DNA from 2 places in the Paenibacillus amylolyticus genome. Region 2 is predicted to be linked to the other one. Evidence: riboswitches for the same ligand, from Rfam matches in the RefSeq annotation. Region 2 holds a riboswitch; the other holds the start of a gene.
The links. A riboswitch is a leader RNA that binds a small molecule or an ion and turns the genes downstream of it on or off. The one in region 2 is predicted to bind glycine.

Region 1: it holds a riboswitch for glycine, as region 2 does, so the genes downstream of both, sdaAB (L-serine ammonia-lyase, iron-sulfur-dependent subunit beta) here and gcvT (glycine cleavage system aminomethyltransferase GcvT) in region 2, are expected to answer to the same signal.

Annotation. Positions count from the first base shown of each region.
Region 1 is NZ_CP145892.1:526,719-535,552, forward strand. Features, by position in the region: gene V6668_RS02515 (collagen-like triple helix repeat-containing protein) at 1-1,824, shown strand, start outside; glycine riboswitch at 1,959-2,083, shown strand; glycine riboswitch at 2,088-2,223, shown strand; gene sdaAB (L-serine ammonia-lyase, iron-sulfur-dependent subunit beta) at 2,362-3,051, shown strand; gene sdaAA (L-serine ammonia-lyase, iron-sulfur-dependent, subunit alpha) at 3,041-3,979, shown strand; gene V6668_RS02530 (transposase) at 4,102-4,422, shown strand; gene V6668_RS02535 (IS3 family transposase) at 4,446-5,282, shown strand; gene V6668_RS02540 (YhgE/Pip domain-containing protein) at 5,470-6,684, shown strand; gene V6668_RS02545 (helix-turn-helix transcriptional regulator) at 6,739-7,251, shown strand; gene V6668_RS02550 (alpha-glycosidase) at 7,392-8,834, opposite strand, start outside.
Region 2 is NZ_CP145892.1:5,239,262-5,248,095, forward strand. Features, by position in the region: gene gcvH (glycine cleavage system protein GcvH) at 336-728, opposite strand; glycine riboswitch at 1,072-1,194, shown strand; glycine riboswitch at 1,198-1,298, shown strand; gene gcvT (glycine cleavage system aminomethyltransferase GcvT) at 1,516-2,652, shown strand; gene gcvPA (aminomethyl-transferring glycine dehydrogenase subunit GcvPA) at 2,649-4,004, shown strand; gene gcvPB (aminomethyl-transferring glycine dehydrogenase subunit GcvPB) at 4,142-5,581, shown strand; gene ptsP (phosphoenolpyruvate--protein phosphotransferase) at 5,819-7,531, opposite strand; gene V6668_RS23225 (HPr family phosphocarrier protein) at 7,524-7,799, opposite strand; gene ptsG (glucose-specific PTS transporter subunit IIBC) at 7,877-8,834, opposite strand, start outside.

The DNA.
Region 1 (8,834 bases), 2.2 Mb from region 2:
GGATCGACGGGAGAGACCGGTGTCACTGGGACCACGGGGGAGACAGGATCTACCGGAGTGACAGGAGTCACGGGCGCTACTGGAAGTACGGGGACCACAGGAGAGACAGGGCTTACGGGAGTGACGGGTATTACTGGGAGTACAGGAATAACAGGAACGACTGGGGCTACAGGTGCGACAGGCGTAACGGGGGCGACCGGAGTTACTGGAGATACGGGAGCGACAGGACTGACGGGGACGACCGGAGTCACTGGTGTTACAGGCGCAACAGGCGTAACGGGGACGACCGGAGTTACTGGAGATACGGGAGCGACAGGACTGACGGGGACGACCGGAGTTACTGGAGATACGGGAGTGACAGGCGTAACGGGGACGACCGGAGTTACTGGAGATACGGGAGCGACAGGACTGACGGGGACGACCGGAGTCACTGGTGTTACAGGCGCAACGGGAGTAACGGGGACGACCGGAGTTACTGGAGATACGGGAGTGACAGGCGTAACGGGGACGACCGGAGTTACTGGAGATACGGGAGCGACAGGACTGACGGGGACGACCGGAGTCACTGGTGTTACAGGCGCAACGGGAGTAACGGGGACGACCGGAGTCACTGGGGTTACAGGCGCGACAGGACTTACAGGAACGACCGGAGTTACTGGGGCTACAGGTGCAACAGGCGTAACCGGAACAACCGGGACGTCCGGAGTAACGGGAGCAACGGGAGCGACCGGAGCCACAGGGGTTACAGGTGCAACAGGCGTAACCGGAACAACCGGGACAGCCGGAGTAACGGGAGCAACGGGAACGACCGGAGTCACTGGGGCTACAGGTGCGACGGGAACAACCGGGACGTCCGGAGTAACGGGAGCAACGGGAGCGACCGGAGTCACAGGGGTTACAGGTGCAACAGGCGTAACCGGAACAACCGGGACGTCCGGAGTAACGGGAGCAACGGGAGCAACGGGAGCGACCGGAGTCACAGGGGTTACAGGTGCAACAGGCGTAACCGGAACAACCGGGACGGCTGGTGTAACGGGAGCAACGGGAGCGACCGGAGTCACTGGGGCTACAGGTGCGACAGGTGCGACGGGAACAACCGGGACGGCTGGTGTAACGGGAGCAACGGGAGCGACCGGAGTCACTGGGGCTACAGGTGCTACAGGTGCGACGGGAACAACCGGGACGGCTGGTTTAACGGGAGCAACGGGAACGACCGGAGTCACTGGGGCTACAGGTGCGACAGGTGCGACGGGAACAACCGGGACGGCTGGTGTAACGGGAGCAACGGGAGCGACCGGAGTCACTGGGGCTACAGGTGCGACAGGTGCGACGGGAACAACCGGGACGGCTGGTGTAACGGGAGCAACGGGAGCGACCGGAGCCACTGGCGCAACAGGAGCTACTGGATCGACAGCAGCTTCTGCCCCTGCGGATTCTTCCTTGTTTGCTGATAGCCAGACCACGGCGTTAGGTCTTTCATTAGTAGCCGAAACGACGATTCAGACACTTAATGTACCTGTAGTGGCAGGTCAACGCGTGAAAATCGATAATAGTACACAAGTAGCAATAGTTGTAGGGGCTAACTGGAGTATTGCGTATAACATTAATCTGAGACGTAATGGAGTTTTAATTAATCAATTGCAGCTCTCACGAAGCGGTAATGCTTCGGGAACGTTGAGGTTTCTTTCCTCCAACACTTACGTGGATACATCCCCGGCTACAACGACTAATGCATACACGATAAGTATCCAATTTACGACAACTAGCAACGTCACGAGTGCCTCAGCGGAAGTGAGAAATATTAATGCTATTCGTTTCAGTTAAAATAGACATCGAACTTATGATAATTACACGTTACTTTTGTTGACATATATGATGTTGTACATTACTCTATGGGTATACTTGATCAAAAATTTAGAAATATACCAATTCGAATCGAATTAAGATAATACAGCGGATGATAACGAGCGGGAGAGACCTGAGTTAGCCGAGCAATATGGCTAGTGTTCAGGCACCGAAGGAGCAAGCTGCTGCGCACCCGGCGCAGTGGTTAATCTCTCAGGTAAATGTACCATCGTTGGACGCAACTCTGGAGAGTGCGCGAACTGCGCCACCCAAGGGGTATATGATCAGTCAGACCGGTGAACTTGTCTGTAATCGCAGGCAATGCACCTTGTCGTGAGACACTGCTGATCGTGAAACTCTCAGGTATCGAGGACAGAGAGAGGGCCTGGGCCTTCTTCTGTCCTTTTTTGATGTCATCATATCCAAAATAAGGGACATTGTGGATGGAACTCCGGGATCGAAATGACGAATACATTTTACAAATATGAATCATGATTAATAATGGAGGGTTACAAGGTGCGATTTAAAGATGTTTTCTCAATTATTGGTCCGTCGATGACGGGGCCTTCAAGTTCACATACAGCTGGAGCGGCAAGGTTAGGGAGAATTGCTCGACAGTGGCTAGGATGTACGCCAGATCGTGCTCGGCTGACGCTGTACGGTTCATTTGCAGATACGTATCAGGGGCACGGAACAGATCTGGCACTGATCGGCGGTCTGCTGGATTATGTCACAGACGATCCGCGTATCCCGGATGCAGAGCAATACGCAGAGGAAGCGGGTATGGAGGTTGAGTTTTATACAAGCGGTCTGCCTGCTCCTCATCCAAATACGGTCAAAATTGAGTTGTGGCATGGAGAACGTGCCTGCTCCTTAATCGGTGCATCCATTGGTGGTGGAAGCGTATCCGTGCATTCGATGAATGATTTTCGTGTTCAGATTAGTGGTGAGTTCCCAACACTCGTTCTGCGACATGCGGACAAAGCAGGGGTGCTTGCATCGGTAACGTCCACGATAAGTTCATCCGGGGTTAACATCGGGTATATGCAGGTGGACCGGAAAGCCCGTGATGGCGAAGCACTTACCGCGATGGAAATGGATGGTGTGCCTAATCCTGATATGCTCAAGCGTCTAAGGGAGCTCGATCATGTATTGGACATTCGTGTCATTGATTTGAAGAGAGGAGTTGATTCGGATGCGGTTTAAACATTTGCACGAACTGAATACGATCTGTACAGCAGAATCCAAAACCATTGCTCAGCTGATGATCGAGGAGCAGGTTCAGGAGACCAATACACCGGAAGCGGATGTTGTGAAGCAGATGTCTGAATATTATCAGGTGATGAAGGAAGCGGTACGCAAAGGGTTAACGGAAGATACGACATCACGCAGTGGATTAACAGGTGGAGACGGCAAAAAAATGGCTGAGTACATTCGCAAGGGCGAGACTTGTTCAGGAGATGCTTCCGCACTTGCCATGGCGTATGCCCTGTGTGTATCTGAAGTGAATGCCTCCATGGGCCGGATCGTGGCAACACCAACAGCCGGTTCCTGCGGCATTATCCCGGGTGTTTTTATCAGTTCACAGGAGCGATTTGGCTGGACGGACGAACATTTGGTGAACGGGTTGTTCTGTGCGGGAGCGATTGGTTATGTTATCGCCAACAATTCATTTATCTCCGGCGCCGAGGGTGGCTGTCAGGCGGAAGTGGGTTCCGCGATCGGCATGGCTGCGGGTGCCATGGTTGAACTGCGTGGAGGTACACCGGAACAGGTCGTTCATGCCGTTGGTTTGGCGTTAAAGAATACACTGGGCCTTATCTGCGATCCGGTCGCAGGCCTTGTTGAAATCCCGTGCATCGTCCGTAATGGACTGGGTGCAGTTACGGCGCTGGCTGCGGCTGACATGGCCCTGGCCGGAGTGCGTAGTGCCATTCCGTCAGACGAAGTCATCGATGTCATGCTGGAAGTAGGCAGTGCAATGCCGAGCCGCCATCGGGAGACAGCCCAAGGTGGACTGGCCCAGACGCCAACCGGCCGCAAAATGATGCAAAAGCTGGCTAAACCGAAGGCAAAGCGTGCAGAGCCTGAGACGGAGTCGTCTACTGAAAATGATGCAGAACCTAAGGCGTAATAGGATTGATATGAAAAGCCGGTACAAATCTTCCTGGTGGTATTATCCCCTTTAAGTAGACACTTGAAAAAAACCTTCATGTTATCATGAGGGTTCAAGTGACACTTGGAGGGGATATTTTTATGGCCAAAAAAGGACAAACATTTCACACGTATACCGAAGAATTTAAATTGAATGCTGTTAGATCCTATGTCGAAGGTTCTTCAAGTTACAAGGTGGTCGCTGATCGCGAAGGAGTTCGAAACTGTTCACAACTGAAGGTGTGGGTAAAAAAATGGAAAAACGGGGAAGCATTCGATGAGCGAAAAAACAATGTTCCGAATCCACTGAAAGGACGGCCTCGTACTGCCTTTAGCAGTGTAGAAGAGGAACGGGACTACCTTCAAGCACAGGTAGATTATTTAAAAAAGCGGTATCCAAATCTAGTAAAGGAGAAGCACTAAGCCAACGGGAGAACTACGATATCATAGACGAATTGCGTTGCTCGCATAGCATTACACGCTTATTATCGATTACAGGAATACCCCGTTCCAGTTACTACAAATGGCGAGCAACACAGCCACAGCGAGACGCAAGACAAGACCGTGAGCGTGAGATCAAAGAGCACATGATGGCTATTCATTTTGCAAATCGAGAGTTTGGTTATCCTCGCATGACAACGGCGCTCTGGGAGTCTGGTCTGAACGTTAATCACAAGAAAGTATGGCGAATCATGCGGGAACTATCGATCCAATCGGTAATTCGCAAGAAGCGGAAGAAGTCCAGCTATACGCCATCTGTGATTTATCCGAATCGCCTAAAGCGCAAATTTCATGCCACAGCACCTCAGCAAAAAATGGTGACGGATATAACTTATATTTCGGAAGGAAACACATTCGTTTACCTGTCTGTGATTCAAGACTTGTTCAACAACGAAATTGTCGCTTGGCAATTATCTAAACGGAACGATGTTCAGCTCGTATTGGATACGGTGGAACAATGGACACAAAAAAGAGACGTTTCGGAAGCCGTGCTCCATTCGGATCAGGGCTTCCAATACACGTCTCAGGTGTACAACTCACGATTAGAAGCATTCGGCGTCAAAGGCAGCCACTCTCGCAAAGCAACCTGCCTGGATAACGCATGCATCGAATCTTTCTTTTCGCATCTCAAAACAGAGAAGCTGTACCTTATCCAGTGTAATTCAGAAGCCGAGATTCGACAAGCTGTGGAAGATTACGTGTACAATTACAACTACCGACGCTTTCAAGCCAAACTCAAACAGCGCGCACCGATTGAATATCGATGCGCGCTGGCAGCATAGCTTTTTTCATCTGTCTACTTGACAGGGGTATGACCATGGTGAAGAGATGTATCGGCTTTTTTTTGTCTTTTACCAACAAGAAAAATAAAAACATTGACGATTTATATATCGTATTGATATATTAACAATTGTCATATATCAATACGATATATAAAAGAGCGAAACAAAACTAAAGGAGATGGATAGAATGAAAGGTATTTTCCAGACGAGTCTACTGTTTTTGAAAAACGGAGCCACCATTGTAGGTTTAATTACGGCTGTGCTGTTTCAGGTTTTTTTTAACATCATCTGGCTTAGCGGATACGACCAGGTTAACGAAAGAATGACTCAATTGGCTGTCACCATCGTGAATGAAGATGGGGTAGCGGCTGAACCAGTGGCTAAGTCTTTGGCGGCAGGTCTGAATTTCGAGATCAAACCATCTGAATCGATGCAAGAAGCACGACAGATGTTAACGGATCGGAATGTGTACATGATTATTGAGATTCCATCAGGTTTCATGCAACAGGCAGAAGACTTGTCAAAACCGATGACAGTGAAGTATGTGATGAACGAATCAAACGTGGCTACCGTGAAAAGTGTGATGCAGAACGTAGCCGCACAAGTTACAGCGACGTTGAACCGTGAAGTACAAGAGAATGGCATTCGCGGAGTGCTGAATCAGTCCGGTATGACTGCTGATCAATCCGATGCGCTTGCGGTAGGGTTATCTTCACGCGTGGAGGCAGAGGTGGAGCGACTGAATCCTGTTGATAATTTTGCTTTCTCCATGGTACCGATGTTGATTGTAACCGCTACGTTTACCGGAGCAATGTTGCTTGGCATGAATCTTCAAAAAGTGTCTGGAGAACTGAGTGGCAGGGCAGGGAAATGGGAGCGCTTCTGGGCCCGCAACATCGTTAATGTTGGTGCGGCATTTATCGTCTCGCTCGTTGGATCAGGGATGATGCACATTATGGGGGTATCGTCAGCAGCCGGTTGGTTCATGTTATGGCTGTTCCAGTTGCTGGTCACCATATCTTTTATACTCATGGCTCAGTTGAGCTTGTTGTTGCTTGGCAATGCTGGGGCTTGGTTAAACAGTGCGCTGTTGCCTTTGCTGATGCTGTCCTCGGGATCAACGATTCCGCGAGATGTAATGCCTGACTTCTACCAAGTGATCGGTCATTATCTGCCAGCGACTTATGCCGTAGAAGGGATGATGAACCTTGTGCTCGGAGGAAACGGAATTGGCCGGGATGCGATGTTGCTCGCCGTAATCGGTGGTGTAACACTGACTCTGGGTGCGCTTTGCATCTGGATCAGACGCTCCGGCCCGGTACGCTCTGAAGCTCGTAGGGAGGACCAGCCTGCTGCTGTGCCTGTTGCTCTGAAAGCAACCGTTTCGTCATCTGATCATTGAACAAGGGGTACTGATTGTGATACGTTAAGGGGAATGGAAAGGAGCGGTACACCGATGAACACGCAGCATGTCATCCTCGGAATACTGCACAATCAGCCAAGTTCCGGATACGAGATCAAGCAGTACTTTGAACAATATTTTTCATTTTTCTTTGATGCCAGCTTTGGCACCATATATCCTACACTTGCGAAGATGGAAAAGTCAGGATTGCTGACTAAGGAATCGGTGAAGCAGGAAGGGAAACCTGATAAGAACGTGTATTCATTGACCCCTGAAGGAGCAGCGCAATTTCACGCCTATTTAATGAGTCCTTTGGAAGCTGAGGTATTTCGTTCTGATTTTCTGATGCGGTTGTATTTCGGAGAGTTGGCGGATGAAGATACCGTAACGGGTTGGATATCCAGCCAGTTGAAGCGAAAGGAAATGTTATACGCTGAACTTCAGCGCCAGATGGAGGAATTTGGCGAACGTATTTCGCCTGCACAGCGTCTGTGTCTGCAAGTGGGGCTTGTACAATATGAGGCCACCATCCAGTTGCTCAAGGAACAGCTGGTTCGGCCAGAGTAATCCATGGCCATAATGAATAACGTCAAAATCAAATAGGTGCTCCACAGATCAGGAACAGATCTGGGAGCGCCTATTTCGTTTGATATGCCGATGAATTGAACAGACTCCAGTCTTGCATATGAGCAAGGATAGCTTGGTGTTTATGTGAGACTAGTACTCAATACGGCATATCCATACGCGGGCAGTTCAATGGCGAGTACGCCATCTTCCTTGGCGGTACGATGGTTTCCGCCAAATAACTCGGTCCATTCCTCGTCACCGGCCTCCAGCTCGACAATAGCTGTCTCTTCTGATCGATTGAACAGAACCAGAATGCGTTCCTCCTCATTTTGCCGCTCAAATACCAGTTGGCTGCCATCATGACGAGCCTGCAGGAAACGAACGGTGCCTTCTGCACGCAGGGCAGGATGCGCATGACGCAGGGAGATCAGTTTCTGATAAAAGTCGAACAGCTCTCGGTCCTGCTTCGCTTCATCCCATTCCATGCATTTACGGCAGCCCGGATCATGTTCGCCGTCCATGCCAATCTCGTCTCCGTAATAGATGCATGGAGCACCCATGTAACTGAACTGGAATAACGCAGCCAGCTTCATCTTGCGCTGGTCGCCTTCACACAGCGTGAGCAGCCGCGTGGTATCGTGGCTGTCCAGCAAGTTGAACGCCACTTCGCTGGCCTGAAGCGGATAACGGGATAACTGTCGCCCGATGGAGTTTGCGAACTGTTCGGCGTGCATCGTATTTTTCACAAAGAAAGCATTCACGGCATCGGTAAACGGATAGTTCATGGACGCATCGAACTGGTCGCCTTGCAGCCAGGAAGAAGACTCGTTCCATACTTCGCCCAGAATGTAGGCATCCGGATTAGCCGCTTTGACTACACGGCGGAAATCACGCCAGAATGCATCGTCCACTTCGTCTGCCACATCCAGCCGCCATCCGTCCGCACCCACTTCCTTGATCCAGTACTCGGCAACCTCCAGCAGATAGGCCTTAACCTCGGCATTCTCCGTATTCAGCTTTGGCATATGCGCTTCGAACCCGAAGGTCTCATACGTAGGAATGCCATCCTTCACGTCCAGCGGGTATTCGTGTACATGGAACCAGTCCTTATATTTGGATTGTTCTCCGTTCTTCTGCACATCTACAAACGGCGCAAATGTCTTCCCGGAATGGTTGAACACAGCATCCAGAAGTACGCGAATTCCGCGTGCATGGCACAGCTCGACCAGTCGTTTCACGGTATCTGCGTCACCAAAGTGCCGGTCTACCCGCAGGTAGTCTTCGGTATCGTATTTGTGATTGGTAGTGGCTTCGAAGATGGGTGTGAAGTAGATCGCATTAATGCCAAGATCGCTGATGTAATCCAGATGGTCGATCACGCCCTGAAGGTCACCGCCGAAGAAATTGAAAGGTGTCGGCTCGCCACCCCACTGCTCCACCTTTTCCGGACTAATATCCGGGTTGCCGTTGGCGAATCGTTCAGGGAAAATCTGATAGAACACTGCATCCTTAACCCATGCAGGGGGTGTGAATACAGCTCCGGCATGAATATAAGGGAACTGGAACATACGACCTGGATCATC
Region 2 (8,834 bases):
CTCCTGTTCAATGAAATGAAAGCGTACTTTCGTCATGAACAATGATGACAACATTAGGTTATGTAATCGTTTTACTTGATGCATAATGGCTGAACCCATTGGTACACAAGGATTTTCTTGCCTATGACTTTTGTCATTTCCAGAATCATTTTCTAAACTATAGCTTGGTCCAATCAGGTGATTTACATCCACAATCTGCTTCATTCCACATTCAAAACCATTCTTGGAAAGCACAAAAAACCTGTGCAAGCATCCGGCTCACACAGGTCGAAACAATATGAAGCTCATATCATTTAATTATAAAATATATGTTAATAAGTACAAGTTCGTTGATACTATTCTTCCGTATGTTTCCGATACGCGTCTGCATTCATCAATGTAGACAATGCTGCTGTCAGATCTCCCTCAACACGGATCTCAATCATCCAGCCTTCCTCGTAAGGAGAGCTGTTCACAAGTTCAGGGGAGTCCTGCAACGAATCATTCACCGCAATGATTGAACCAGTGACGGGAGAGAACAAGTCCGACACCGTTTTGACCGATTCGATCGTTCCAATGCTGTCCTCTGCTTTTACATTGGTTTCAAGGTCAGGCAATTCCACAAACACAATGTCACCCAGCTGATGCTGCGCGAACTCGGTAATGCCAATACGTACAGTATCCTCCCCTACGGTTTGCACCCATTCGTGCTCTTCACTGTACAGGAAATCACTTTTCAATTCGCTCATCGATATCCGCCTCGCTTTTCATTAATGAGTACATGCGTTCTTTGACCTTAACCTTTTTCCCAGAACATAGCGTATGACATTTTTGAATCAAATGTCAAGATACCTCACAATTTATTTGCTGAACACCTCTAAATCCTGTAACCGGATTACACTCTTTCTTCATATACTGGTGAATATTAGAATAGTAAGCGTAGTCTTTTTAAATACACGAACAATAAAATAAAAAATAAATTAAATATTCGGTTTTAAATCATTATCTATGATATCGTTCTTGACATCAGTAGTGGATTCACGTTTTAATGAGAGGAGTAAATGTGTTTATTGGACTATGTTATACCCGCGGATGAATGTAAAGGGAGAGATTACCCGTGACACCCGATTCGGGATGTACATGAGGTAACGCCGAAGGAGTAAACCACCGATAAGCGGGGGTGAATCTCTCAGGCAAAAGGACTTTTACGGGACGCAACTCTGGAGAGCATCTATTCGCCCTGTGCGGGCGTTATGATCACCCAAGGGGAAACCTGCTGCGCAACGCAGCGGGGTAACTCTCAGGTACAAGGGACAGAGCCTTAGAATACAGCGTGCTACTTGGCATGCCGATTCTTTGGCCTGTCCTTTTCCTTTTTCCCAAAAAACGAAAAACAGGATGTAGAACGGCGCTGCCATAGCTGCCCTTACCATACTTATGTGATGAAAATATCTAGCTGAAAATTTAAAAACACCCTGGTTCATTGATCCACGATTGTATATCCGGCCGGCTGACGGCCCATGACGAGGTGATTTGATGTCCGATTTGCTTAGAACACCACTCTTCCCACTGTATCAGCAATACGAAGGCGTACGGTGCATTGATTTTGGAGGCTGGGAGCTTCCGGTACAATTTAGCGGAATCCAGAAAGAACATGAAGCAGTACGCGAGCGCGCGGGACTGTTCGATGTATCCCATATGGGCGAATTCACAGTACAGGGTGAGCAGGCTGAAGTTTTTTTGCAACAAATGATGACCAATGATGTGACCACGCTGGTTCCCGGTCAAGCCCAGTACACCCTGATGTGTTATCCAAATGGCGGTGTGGTGGATGATCTGCTCGTGTATAAGCTGGAAGATCAGCATTATATGCTTGTGGTTAACGCCTCCAACATCGACAAGGATTGGGCGTGGCTGCAAGAGCACTTGATCCCTGGCGTGAGCATGACCAATGATTCGGAGCAGACAGCGCTGCTCGCCTTGCAAGGTCCACTGGCTGTAGACATTATCGGGAAAGTTACAGATACGGATCTATCCTCGATTGAACCGTTTCGTTTTGTGCAGGATGCTGAAGTATGTGGAGTAAAATTACTGTTGTCCCGTACCGGTTATACCGGTGAAGATGGCTTTGAACTATATGTTCCTGCGGACCAGGCTGCTGTGGTCTGGAATGGATTAATGCAAGCCGGTGAAGGTCACGGACTCGTACCAACCGGACTTGGTGCCCGGGATACACTGCGCTTTGAAGCAAAGCTCCCTCTGTATGGACAGGAATTGTCGGCAACTATCTCTCCACTCGAAGCTGGCGTAGGTATGTTTGTGAAGCTGAATGCCGGACCTTTTATCGGACACGAAGCCTTGTTACAGCAAAAAACTGACGGGCCCGCCCGCAAACTGGTCGGCATCGAAGTGTTGGAGCGCGGTATTCCCCGCCCCCACTATCCGATTTACGCCGAAGGCGTACGGATTGGTGAAGTGACAACAGGTACGCAATCACCTACATTGAAACGTAATCTGGGGCTTGCCCTCATCGACAGCAAATACGCTGCGCTGGGAACCCCGCTTGAGATTGAGATCCGCGGCAAGAAATTAAGAGCCGAGGTCGTGAAGACCCCTTTTCATAAACGGACACGTACGTCGAAGACACCTACTCAAGGAGCTGATCAAGCATGAGCAAGCACCGTTACATTCCCATGACTGAGCAAGATCAGAGCGCCATGCTCGCAACCATCGGTGTAGATACGCTGGAGGATCTGTTTCAGGACATTCCAAAAGAGATACGTTATCAGGGCGAGCTGCCCTTATCCTCCAAACTTGATGAATATGCGCTGACACGTCACATGTCCAAACAAGCCGGCGCCAACGCCAATTTCGAAACACACGCCAGCTTCCTCGGCGCTGGCATATATGATCATCATGTTCCTTCCGTCATCAATCATGTCATTTCCCGTTCCGAGTTTTACACTGCCTACACACCTTATCAGCCTGAGATCAGCCAAGGTGAACTACAGGCCATTTTCGAATTTCAATCCTACATCTGTGAATTAACCGGTATGGCTGTAGCCAATGCCAGCATGTATGACGGCGCAACAGCTTTTGCGGAAGCCGGTAATCTCGCCGCAGCAGCAACACGTCGCAAACAGCTTATCGTATCCCGTACCGTTCATCCGGAAGCCCGTCAGGTATTGCAGGCATATGCGCACGGACTCCGTCTGGAGATTGTCGAGATTGGTTATAAGGATGGCGTCACTGATTGGGATGCCCTGCAAGCAGCCATATCCGACGATACCGCTGCTGTCATGATCCAGAGTCCGAACTTCTTTGGTGCCGTGGAAAATGTGAAGCAGGCTGCCGACCTCGTGCATGCGCACAAGGGCCTGCTCGTTGTAAGTGCCAACCCGCTATCGCTGGGTCTGCTGGAAGCCCCAGGCAAGCTGGGTGCCGACATCGTTGTAGGTGATGCGCAGCCCCTCGGCATCGCCGCTTCACTCGGCGGTCCAACATGCGGATATTTCGCTGTATCCCAGCCTCATATGCGCCGAATTCCTGGCCGAATCGTAGGCCAGACCACGGATCGCAACGGCAAGCGTGGTTTTGTACTCACACTGCAAGCACGTGAACAGCATATCCGCCGCGAAAAGGCGACATCCAACATCTGTTCCAACCAAGCTTTGCTTGCACTCAGCGCATCTGTGTATATGTCTATCATGGGTAAACAGGGCATGATCGATGTCGCGGATCTGAATTTGCAAAAGAGTCATTACACCCTCAATACATTAACTGCGATTCCTAGAGTTAGCCTTACTTTTAATGCACCAACATTTAATGAGTTTGTTATTCAGCTTCCTGAGGGAACAGATGTGGATGCTCTTCAATTGAAACTGCTGGATGCAGGCTTTATTGGTGGCTACGAACTCGGACGTGATTATCCAGAGCTTGCCGGACATATGCTGCTTGCTGTTACCGAACGGCGCACTAAGGAAGAGATTGACGAATTCGCACGAGCATTGGAGGGATCGCTGTGACTCAGGAAACGACGACGACAACGACAACATCGGTACAAGGACAATCGGAAACAGGTACCTCTGTCTCCACTTCGGTTCAACCTGAGAAGGATACAACATTTAGTGCACAGACCTTATCTCCTGCTCCTGAACAATCATTGATTTTTGAACTCAGCAGCCCTGGACGTGTCGCTTATTCCTTGCCAGAATGTGACGTTCCTCGTCAGGCTGCCGATACGTTGATTCCCCGGGAAATGCTCCGTTCGGAAGCAGCGGCACTGCCGGAAGTGTTTGAGGTAGATGTTATTCGACACTATACTGCGTTGTCCCGCCGCAACTTCGGCGTAGATAACGGATTCTATCCACTTGGCTCTTGTACGATGAAATACAATCCGAAGATCAATGAGGATGTTGCCCGTTATAATGGATTCGCCAAAATCCATCCGTACCAGCATGAATCCAGCATTCAAGGTGCACTAGAACTGTTATATACGTTGCAAAACGACCTCGCAGGTCTGACAGGTATGGATGCTGTGACCTTGCAACCAGCCGCTGGTGCCCATGGAGAATGGACTGGACTTATGATGATTCGTGCCTACCACGAAGGTCGTGGCGAACAACGTACCAAAGTCATCGTGCCCGATTCTTCGCATGGTACCAACCCGGCAAGTGCAACCGTTGCAGGATTTGAAACGGTGACGATTCCATCCCGCGCAGACGGACTGGTCGATCTGGACGCACTCCGTGCAGCAGTCGGTTCGGATACGGCAGCATTGATGCTGACAAACCCGAATACACTTGGTCTGTTTGAGAAAGACATTCAGGAGATTGCATCCATCGTACATCAGGCTGGTGGCTTGTTGTACTACGATGGAGCCAACTCCAATGCCATTATGGGCATTACCCGTCCGGGTGATATGGGCTTTGACGTGGTGCATCTGAACTTGCACAAAACGATGAGTACACCTCATGGCGGTGGTGGACCAGGTTCCGGACCAGTTGGTGTGAAGAATCGCCTGGTTCCGTTCCTGCCTAAACCAATGGTGATCAAGAATGATGATGGTATGTATGCATTCGATCGTGAAGGCGATCAATCCATTGGCCGGGTGAAAGCCTACTACGGTAACTTCGGTATATTGGTACGTGCCTATGCCTACATTCGTACCTATGGACCGGAAGGATTGCGCCGTGTATCTGAATGTGCGGTACTCAATGCTAACTATATGATGGCCCGTCTCGCACCTTACTACGAGATTCCGTATCCGGGTGTATGCAAACATGAATTTGTCATGTCTGGTCGGGGGTTGAAGCAATATGGTGTGCGCACACTTGACGTTGCCAAGCGATTGCTTGATTTTGGATATCATCCGCCGACAGTGTACTTCCCGCTCAACGTGGAGGAATGCATCATGATCGAGCCGACAGAAACCGAAAGTAAAGAAACGTTGGATGGGTTCATTGATACGATGATACGGATTGCCAAAGAAGCGGAAGAGACACCTGAATTGGTACTCAACGCACCTTATGGCACACCGGTTACTCGACTCGATGAGACCACCGCTGCCCGCAAACCTGTACTGAACTGCGCCTGCAGTTAAGCACTACGTGTATTACTAATCATGCTCTTGCTGATGTTAACTACACCAGTAAGAGCATTTTTTTGGCTAGACATTACAGGACCTTTCTCCTCGTACTCCCCTTCTAATTCCTATACGTTCGAGCAACAAAAAAAGCCAGTACCCGCTGTAACAGCGGATACCGGCAAAATCGCTGCATCAATACAGCTCATTATCGGAAAAAGAAAAACCTCAAATCCGGAGGAAACCCCGGCAAAATTACGCTTGAATGCTTTGAACCAATTCAACAACTTGTTCAGCCGTTTGCATATCCAGAGCTTTAGCAGCCAGTTCCTGCATATCCGCACGGGACAGCTTGGTAATCTGACTACGAGCTGGCAGAATGGAGGTTGCGCTCATGCTGAACTCATCCAATCCAAGACCAAGCAGCAATGGAATTGCTGTTTCGTCTCCTGCCATCTCACCACACATGCCAACCCATTTGCCTTCACGATGCGCTGCATCGATAACCATTTTAACCAAACGCAAAATGGCTGGGTTGTAAGGCTGGTACAGATAAGCCACTCGTTCGTTCATGCGGTCAGCAGCCATCGTGTATTGAATCAGATCGTTCGTTCCGATACTGAAGAAATCCACTTCTTTGGCAAATTGATCCGCCAGAACTGCAGTCGAAGGAATTTCGACCATGATTCCGAGTTGAATGCTGTCAGAAACAGCAATACCTTCAGCAACCAGCTTTTCTTTCTCTTCGAGCAAGACAGCTTTTGCTTCACGGAATTCACCGAGTGTTGCGATCATTGGGAACATGACACGCAGGTTTCCATGTACGCTTGCACGCAGCAATGCACGTAATTGTGTACGGAAGATATCCAGACGGTCCAAACACAGACGAACTGCGCGGAAGCCGAGGAATGGATTCATTTCTTTTGGCAGATCCAGGTATGGAAGCTCTTTGTCTCCACCGATGTCGAGTGTACGAACAACGACAGGTTTGCCTTCCATTTTTTCCAGTACCGCTTTGTAAGCATTATACTGAATGTCTTCGGAAGGAAGCTTGTCTCTGCCCATGTACAAGAACTCGGTACGGTACAGGCCTACAGCCTCGCCGCCGTTTTCCAGAACACCCGTTACGTCATTTGGTGTACCAATGTTAGCTGCAAGTTCAACATGAACGTTGTCCACCGTTACCGTTGGCTCATCACGAAGTTTTCTCCACTCTGCACGTTGTGCATCATACTGTTCCTGTTTGGCACGGTATTCAGCAATAACTTCATCAGTAGGGTTAACCAGTACGTGACCATCCAGACCGTCAACAATAATCATATCGCCTTGTTTCGCTTGAGCCAAGATGTCCTTGGTTCCAACAACAGCCGGAATCTCAAGAGAGCGAGCCATAATTGCCGAGTGAGAAGTACGTCCACCAATGTTGGTTGCAAAACCTTTAACAAATTGGCGGTTCAATTGAGCCGTGTCGGAAGGTGTTAGATCCTCCGCAAGCACAATCACTTCTTCATTGATCTCAGCGGGACTCATGAAGTCGATACCAAGCAAGTGATTTAGCACACGTTTGGTAACGTCACGCATATCTGCAGCACGTTCCTGCAGGTAAGCACTCTTCATGTTCTCAAACATGGAGATAAATTGCGATGCCGTTTCGTTCAAAGCAAATTCTGCATTGATCATGTCATCCGCAATTCTAGCTTTAACCGGATCAATTAGTTCCGGGTCATTCAGAATGAGCAAATGCGAAGCAAAAATCTCTGCTTTTTTCTCGCCAAGCTCTTGTAAAGTACGCTCTTTGATCGCCTCAAGCTCAGCCTGGGATTTACCCAGAGCTGAGTCGAGTTTCGCGATCTCTGCGTCAACGTCGTTAATTTGGCGTTTTTCTACAGAGTAGTCAGGATGCTCCAAGATAAACGCCTTGGCGATAGCAATACCCGCCGAAGCCGCGATCCCGGAGACATTAAGCATTAATTTCGCCCAACCCTTCGTTAACCATAACGTCAGTCAAAGCTTGAAGAGCTTCAGCTTCGCCTTCGCCTTCAACGATGATGCTGATAGTGTCGCCTTGTTCCAATCCGAGGGAAAGAACACCCAGGATGGATTTCAAAGTTACTTTTTTACCGTTAGCTTCTGCAAAGGATTCTGCACCTTTGAATTTGTTTGCTGTATTAACCAGGGCTGTCGCCGGACGTGCGTGGATACCATCTTCGTCTGTAATTCTGAATGTTTGTTGCATTACAATCATCTCACTTTCAGTAGTTTGGTTTAGGCATTGCATATATTTACACTTGCTTGCCATCATCGTAACACTTCTTATTTTATCTCAATGATTGGCTGTTCGCCAACTTTCAGCACTCCACTCTTCTTCAGAGTTACCGTGGAGCCCTCTGGCAGGTTGGTGAAAATAACTGGAGAAATGATCGAAGGAGCGTTTGCTTTGACATACTCCAGATCCACTTCCATAATCGGCTGACCTGCCGATACCAGATCACCTTCCTGTACCAGTACGTTAAAGCCTTGACCTTTCAGCTTCACCGTATTAACGCCTATATGAACAAGCACTTCCTTGCCACCATCGGACATGATGCCCACGGCATGTTTGCTTGGAAATACATTAAACACTTTACCATACACAGGAGAAGTTATCGTACCATCATGTGGCAAAATTGCGAACCCATCACCTGTCATTTTCTCAGCAAAGACCGGATCAGGTACGTTTGTAATGTCCAGCAATTCACCATTGACTGGCATGACGATATCCTCAGCAACAATGCGCTCGCCTTGCTCACCTTGTGCCTTTTCCTCTTCAGGAGTTGGTTTGGCAGCTGCTGGCGTTGGTGCTGGTGTTCGTCCTGCGATAATATCCTGCATTTGAGATTTGATCGTGTCGGAACGTGTTCCGAAGATGGCTTGAACATTATTACCCACTTCAAGGACACCAGATGCACCCAATTGTTTCAAACGATCTTTTTTCACATTGGATTTCTCATTAACTTCGATCCGCAAACGAGTAATACAAGCGTCCAGATGTTTGATATTTTCCTTGCCACCGAAAGCTTCGAGAATGTTATGTGGCAGGTCATCCGTTGAACCAGAGCCTCCGCCAGATTCGGTTTCAGGCGTTGCATCTTCACGTCCTGGTGTTTTGAGATTGAATTTGCGAATGATAAACCGGAAACCGAAGTAATAGATCACCGCAAGAACCAATCCGACAATAATAACGTCCCACCAAGGTGTACGGTTCGGAATAATCCCGAAGATCAGGAAGTCA